DNA from 2 places in the Moellerella wisconsensis genome. Region 2 is predicted to be linked to the other one. Evidence: predicted binding sites of a transcription regulator. Region 2 holds the regulator's gene; the other holds the start of a gene.
What was found. The regulator LexA, encoded in region 2, represses DNA repair genes until DNA is damaged. The targets are predictions, from matches to a motif close to TNCTGTATGTACATACAGNA.
Positions count from the first base shown of each region.

Region 1: the regulator LexA is predicted to act here: its motif matches at 1,497-1,516, upstream of MNY66_RS09625 (DinI-like family protein).

Region 1 covers NZ_CP093242.1:2,171,990-2,175,434, reverse strand. Annotated here, with positions in the region: gene MNY66_RS09635 (D-amino-acid transaminase) at 1-412, shown strand, start outside; gene MNY66_RS09630 (cysteine hydrolase family protein) at 604-1,176, opposite strand; gene MNY66_RS09625 (DinI-like family protein) at 1,217-1,480, opposite strand; gene gltP (glutamate/aspartate:proton symporter GltP) at 1,869-3,173, shown strand.
Region 2 covers NZ_CP093242.1:3,221,749-3,225,193, reverse strand. Annotated here, with positions in the region: gene plsB (glycerol-3-phosphate 1-O-acyltransferase PlsB) at 1-274, opposite strand, end outside; gene MNY66_RS14045 (diacylglycerol kinase) at 406-783, shown strand; gene lexA (transcriptional repressor LexA) at 932-1,549, shown strand; gene zur (zinc uptake transcriptional repressor Zur) at 1,718-2,245, opposite strand; gene MNY66_RS14030 (fimbrial protein) at 3,330-3,445, shown strand, end outside.

The sequences.
Region 1 (3,445 bases), 1.0 Mb from region 2:
GGATATTAAAACGGTTGCGTTACTTGCAGCATCGATGGCTAAAGAATACGCACATGCTAATAATGCCGATGATGCGCTATTAGTACAAGACGGATTTATTACGGAAGGAAGTTCAAGTAATTGTTTTATCTATCGTAATAATAAATTAATCACCCGAGAATTAAGCCAAGATATTTTACCGGGAATCACACGCCGAGCGGTACTTCAGTTAGCCAAAGAACAAAATTTAATGATTGAAGAAAGAGCATTTACACTACATGAAGCTATCGAAGCTCAAGAAGTCTTTATAACCTCAGCGACGACATTGATTTGGCCTGTTATTAGTATTGATGGCCATCCGATAAATAATGGCATACCAGGGCCGATAGCTAAGCGATTACGAGAAATTTATTTAGCTCAGGTAACCAAGTAATATACCAAGTATAATACAGCATCTCCCTAGCGATAGAACATGTTGTTTTTAATTGTAATATGAGAAAACTCATATTACGTAATCGATATTGAGCAAAGAATAGCAAGCTAATAGCGTAAATAAAATTTAGCCAATAGAAATTTTATTTACGCAAGATAATCCGAATATAGATATATAAGTTAATAAGATTTTTATGACTGTTGCCATTCTGTGGAGCAAGAGATTGTCGCCATGCCTTGTAATGCCTGCATACTTTGCATATGTAATTCTGCATTTGCTGCAGCGCAGAGATCTTCTAATACAGTGACTTGATAGCCTAAATCATGAGCTAAACGAGCCGTACTTTGGATTGCCATTAATGAACTGACACCGCTGATGACTAAATGTTGGTTATTATGCTGCTTTAACCATTGATCTAATTTATTACTAGTGAATGCGGATACACCTTTTTTAATAAAAATATGGTCTTGAGGTTGTACGTCTAGCTCTTTAACCCATCGACATCCTGAGCCACTTAATTTTAACGCTCCCAGTTTTTGTGCATTTTTAAACATGGGTGAGCCTGCGGGAATATCGTGATAATCATCAGAAAAGCCCACCTTAACCCATATTACAGGGATTTGATGAGCTCGCGCATATTGCGCTGCTTTATTCGATTTATTAATGATATCGCGTGCTTTTGTTTCGGCGGCACTACTATTAGACAGACCTTGTTCACCAATAATATCTTCAATTAAGTCAATAATTATTAATGCTTGAGACATAGATGCTCCTTCATAATTAATATAATAAAAAAGAGTTGATTTAGTCTATTTGTTCGTTAGGCTCAGGAAGCCAACTGTCATCTAGCCAAATCTCTTCTAACATCTCCTGTATTTTTTCCTTATCATGATCAACTTTAGTTCCACTAATCACAATTGATTGTGAGGTACTTAATGCGACACGAGTGATCATTTCTGGAAATTGTGGTTTTAGTTTACGTTCAATTTCTATTTTTAGCGCATCCATAATACTCGGAGACGGTTTTTGGGGGGAAAGTTTATCAAACAAGACTTCAATCCGTAACATAATAGCCTCATAACATAACTGTATCTTTATACAGTGTATTTATAACGCGATTTTCTTTATTGTCAATTAAAATTTATTCAGTCATCGTTGGCTGGTGGAAAGAGCCCCTTTCTCTAGTAAGATAGCTATTTTTACAAACTATAATGAGACTTATTCTTATATTAGTGTGCTATGTACAACGTGATACTTTGTAATTAAATATTTTATTAAATTACCAATTGTTACAAAATTACAAATTATCTTTCTATTTTTTACTTTTTGAATATATTTCACTGATGGATAGCTCCATTTTTTCGAGTTTATAGTTGTGGTAATTACGAACTTTAGATATAAAACCGGGGAGAAAAATGACATAAACATAAAATCTATTAAATATAGAGAGTATTATATGACGCTAAATAAGACAGGTAAAAAAAAGTTTCGCCTAGGTTTAGGCTGGCAAATATTAATAGCATTATTTTTGGGTATTATTTTAGGAGCAATTCTTCATAATAATACAGAATATAAAGATTGGTTGATTTTAAATATTTTAAATCCAGCAGGTAATATTTTTATCCAATTGATAAAAATGATTGTTGTACCAATTGTTATATCAACATTAATTGTAGGGATTGCTGGGGTTGGTAATACTAAGCAACTCGGTACATTAGGTTTTAAAACTATTCTTTATTTTGAGCTAGTAACAACAGTCGCTATTATTGTCGGTATCTCATTTGCGAATATATTCCAACCTGGTGTGGGTATTGATATGTCACAATTAACCCAGGTTGATATCTCACAATATGAAAAAACCACGCAAGCAGTAGAGAGTCATCCGCATGGAATTATTAATACGATATTGTCATTAGTACCTAGCAATATATTTGCAGCTATGGCGAGTGGTGATATGCTTCCTGTCATTTTCTTTGCTGTATTATTTGGTTTAGGTTTATCTTCATTGCCTAAAGAGAAAAAGCAGCCTCTATTAGATGTTCTACAGACTTTTTCTGAAACTATGTTTAAAGTGACCAATATGATTATGTTATATGCCCCTATTGGTGTTTTTGCATTAATTTCGGTCACTGTTGCTAACTTTGGATTTAGTTCATTAGTTCCATTAATTAAGTTAATTGTTATTGTACATGTTGCAATTCTATTTTTTGCACTAGTGGTATTAGGATTAATTGCTCGTTATTGTAAAATAAATATATTTACGATTATTCGTATTTTAAAAGATGAACTATTATTAGCTTATTCAACTGCAAGTTCTGAAACTGTATTACCGCGCATTATGGATAAAATGGAAAAATACGGTGCCCCTAAATCTGTTACAAGCTTTGTTATTCCTATTGGTTATTCATTTAATCTCGATGGTTCGACTCTTTATCAAAGTATTGCGGCTATTTTTATTGCACAGCTTTATGGTATTGAATTATCTATCGGGCAGGAAATTATTCTAGTATTTACATTAATGATCACTTCTAAAGGTATCGCTGGAGTACCGGGAGTTTCATTTGTGGTTCTATTAGCCACACTTGGTAGTGTGGGTATTCCTTTGCAAGGCTTAGCATTTATTGCAGGTGTTGACCGTATATTGGATATGGCGAGAACCGCTTTAAATGTCGTTGGTAATGCGCTTGCTGCAATTATAATTTCTAAGTGGGAGCATAATTATGATGAGAAAAAAGCCATAGAATATGAAAAAAGTTTATAATTATTGAAACTAGATAATTCTAAAAAGGCTAACTGTTTGTGTTTAGACTACAAATAAGTTGGCTTTTTTATTATTTGTTATTCATTATTTAATTTTCTCTATTTTGTAAGGTTAAATATAATTAAGTTATTAATTACTCTTTATGAGTTAAATATCTAATTAACTAATTCATAGGATGAAAGATAAGCAAATATTACTGTATTTTAGCTACAGTACATAAACTGACAAAAATCTTAAATATGATAAAATAATTATTAATCAATAAGCTAAAT
Region 2 (3,445 bases):
ACACCCGCGGGCCATCATCAATAAAGACATAAGCCGGTAATTTAGTGCCATTAATATCGACAGAATTTAACGGATCCGGTAATCCAATAGCCAGACATTGTTGTCTTAACGTCAATAAGTCAGCTTTTGAATGATACGGCAACACATACAGCGTCGGGCTCGTGGTATTGAGTCCTAATTCTGTAATGGGATCAGTCGGAATAAGTTTACTTTTTACCAAAAACTTTAATGGTAAATTCAACATGTTATAATATAGTTTACGCCAAAGTGACATAAATTGTTATAGCCTCTTGTTAGCAATACTGCGCAAGCATACCAGAAATCAACCCGTAGATCTGTTGAACCGAGACAACTTTTTATCACTTAATAGATTTTATTTTCCTTTATTAAAGAGAGCATTTATTGATGGCAAACCAAACAAAAGGGTTAACAAGGGTTATAAAAGCAGCAGGATACTCGATGAAAGGGTTGAAAGCGGCTTGGATTAATGAGGCGGCTTTTCGCCAAGAATCAGTTGCGGCAATTTTAGCCATTATTTTAGCTTTTTACCTCGATATAAATTATCTCGAAAGAATTTTATTGATTAGCGCCGTAGTTTTGGTGGCAATTATTGAGTTGATTAATAGTGCTATAGAAGCCGTTGTTGACCGTGTTGGCAGTGAATACCATCAATTATCCGGGAGAGCCAAAGATATTGGTTCAGCCGCCGTATTTGTGTCGATTGGCTTGGCATTATTTATTTGGGCAATGATTCTGTGGCAGCGTTATGGCATGAGTTATTAAATCAATAATAATTATTACTGACGCTTATTGTTCATTTATTATATCAATAATGCATAGGAATCCAGAGATTTCACGTATTTAACGGTTTCCAATCGCCATTTACCTGTATATACTCACAGTCAGACTGTATAAACAAACAGGGGGCGAGATGAAAGCATTAACTGCAAGGCAACAGCAGGTTTACCAGCTGGTGCGTGATCACATTTCGCAAACGGGTATGCCACCAACGCGTGCTGAAATAGCGACAAGTTTAGGATTCCGATCGCCGAATGCGGCAGAAGAACACCTTAAGGCATTAGCACGAAAAGGGGTGATAGAAATCGTTTCTGGCGCCTCCCGTGGTATTCGTTTGCTGCTAGAAGAACCAACAGAAACGCCAGGACTACCGCTGATTGGCCGCGTGGCTGCGGGCGAACCATTATTGGCAGAGCAACATATTGAGAGCCATTATCAGGTCGATCCAGTATTGTTTAAGCCACACGCGGATTTTTTACTGCGGGTTAGTGGTATGTCGATGAAAGATATAGGGATTATGGATGGCGATCTGCTAGCTGTGCATAAAACTCAGGATGTTCATAACGGGCAGGTTATTGTTGCGCGTATTGAAGATGAAGTCACTGTAAAACGTTTTAAACAAGTCGGTAATAAAGTTGAACTAATAGCTGAAAATCCTGATTTTGAGCCTATTGTTGTCGATCTGCGTGAGCAGAGCTTTACTATCGAAGGATTAGCTGTCGGTGTTATTCGTAACGCAGATTGGTATTAGTTTTTGATAGCAAAAATAACCTAATTAACCGCGATAAATGCATTGTAGTTATTGATGTATAGTTATTGATGTATAGTTATTGAGGCATAGTTAAGGTTATCACATAAATTATGTTCCGAGGCAGATGCGCTATTTTCCTCAGTGAAAATAAACCATCTGCCAACTATCTTAGATTTTCTTCTTTATATTGGTCTGACGTTGTTGATGGCTATGATCATGCCCACAATGTTCCGGATGAGCACAATTTTCTTTTTCGTAGCACTGATGACATAAACCATGATTTTCAACCACCGTATGGCGGATATGAAAATTAGCGTTTTCTGCAAGGTTAACAATCGCCGCTTCAATGACTGAACAATCACTCTCGGTGACACTGCCACAACCATCACAAATTAACATGACGGAAATATGGCTAGGATTATCCAGATGGTGACAAATAACAAAACTATTTGTTGATTCTATTTTATGGATAAATCCTTGTTCTAGTAGAAACTCCAGCCCTCTATAAACCGTCGGTGGCTTAGCCTGCGGCTCTATTTCACGCAATAAATCCAGAAGATCATAAGCACTAATCGCGCCCGGTTGTTCTGCAATGAGGCGCAATACAGTTGCACGTTGTGGCGTTAGTCTGACGCCTCTTGATTGGCAAATAGTCTCTGCCATGACGAGTAATTTATTGCCGACGATATCTTTCATTACGTGGGTATCCGGAAACAGAAGTCTGCCGATATGCTATCACAGATCTCAGCCAAAACAGATAGCTGACAGATAGCTAAAGAGGGGGAGTTGTAGGTAATGAAAATGAGAATAAAAACAAATAACATATAACAAAAAGAAAACAAAAATTATTAATAGAGATACCACAAGATAACAATAAAGTTGTATTTGAATTATATTTAACATTATTAACAGTAATTTAAATTCAAACTATCGACAAAATAACATTAAAGGTATTTTATTAATAACTCATTAATTTAAATTACGTTAAGTATTAATTTATTGTTTAATGATAGCACGACGGGGGAGTAATTATACGTACTTTTTAAATTTTTATAACTTATATATATTAATGAATAAAAAAAATTATTCGAATAAGACTTTTCTTAGCTGATTTTTATAACTTACTTTTTAAGTTTGTTTAATATGATATGAGTTATATATAAATAAAGATAAATATTGAATTATCGAATTTTTAATCTAAATAATCTCATTTATTCAGTTCATGATTTTGATTGCTGTTATATTAAACAAAATAAAAAAATCACATTAAATTTAATCAATGAATAGCATTGATATTGCCTGAGCTAAATTAAGCCAATAAACCACTGCCGTTCGGCAATATTTAGGTTTTAAACCTGTATTTTTACCTTAAGTATATTTGTACATTATTGACTATCAGTAAATGTACTTTTTTGACAAATAATTCTAAAACTATATTATTAATGCCAAGTGAAAATAAGTGTTTCTAAATATTTCATTATTTTGATGTAATCATTAAAAATGATTTTCAGCATTATAAATTGAAATTCATAAACATATCTTCACTGACTAAATGAGTATTTACTAAAAAGTAAAAATTTTAATTGAGATTAGGTAAAAGAAAGATAAGAGGCAGCATTGCTTTTTATAGATGAATTATTTCGATTCTAGAGAAATTCTATTATACCAAAAAAAGTAAATTAATAGATTTCATAAGGATATTCAGCTTCAAATACTGAGATAAGGATGACTAGATTAGAATTAATACAATATTTTATGAGAGAGTAGAAGGAATTATATGATGAAAGCAAAAGCATTAGTATTTGGTTTATCAGCCATGATTTTATCTGGCATAGCATTAGCTGAAGATGAGGGTGCCGTTGATCGCCCTCTAGCGCCTGGTGCAACATATGGCAC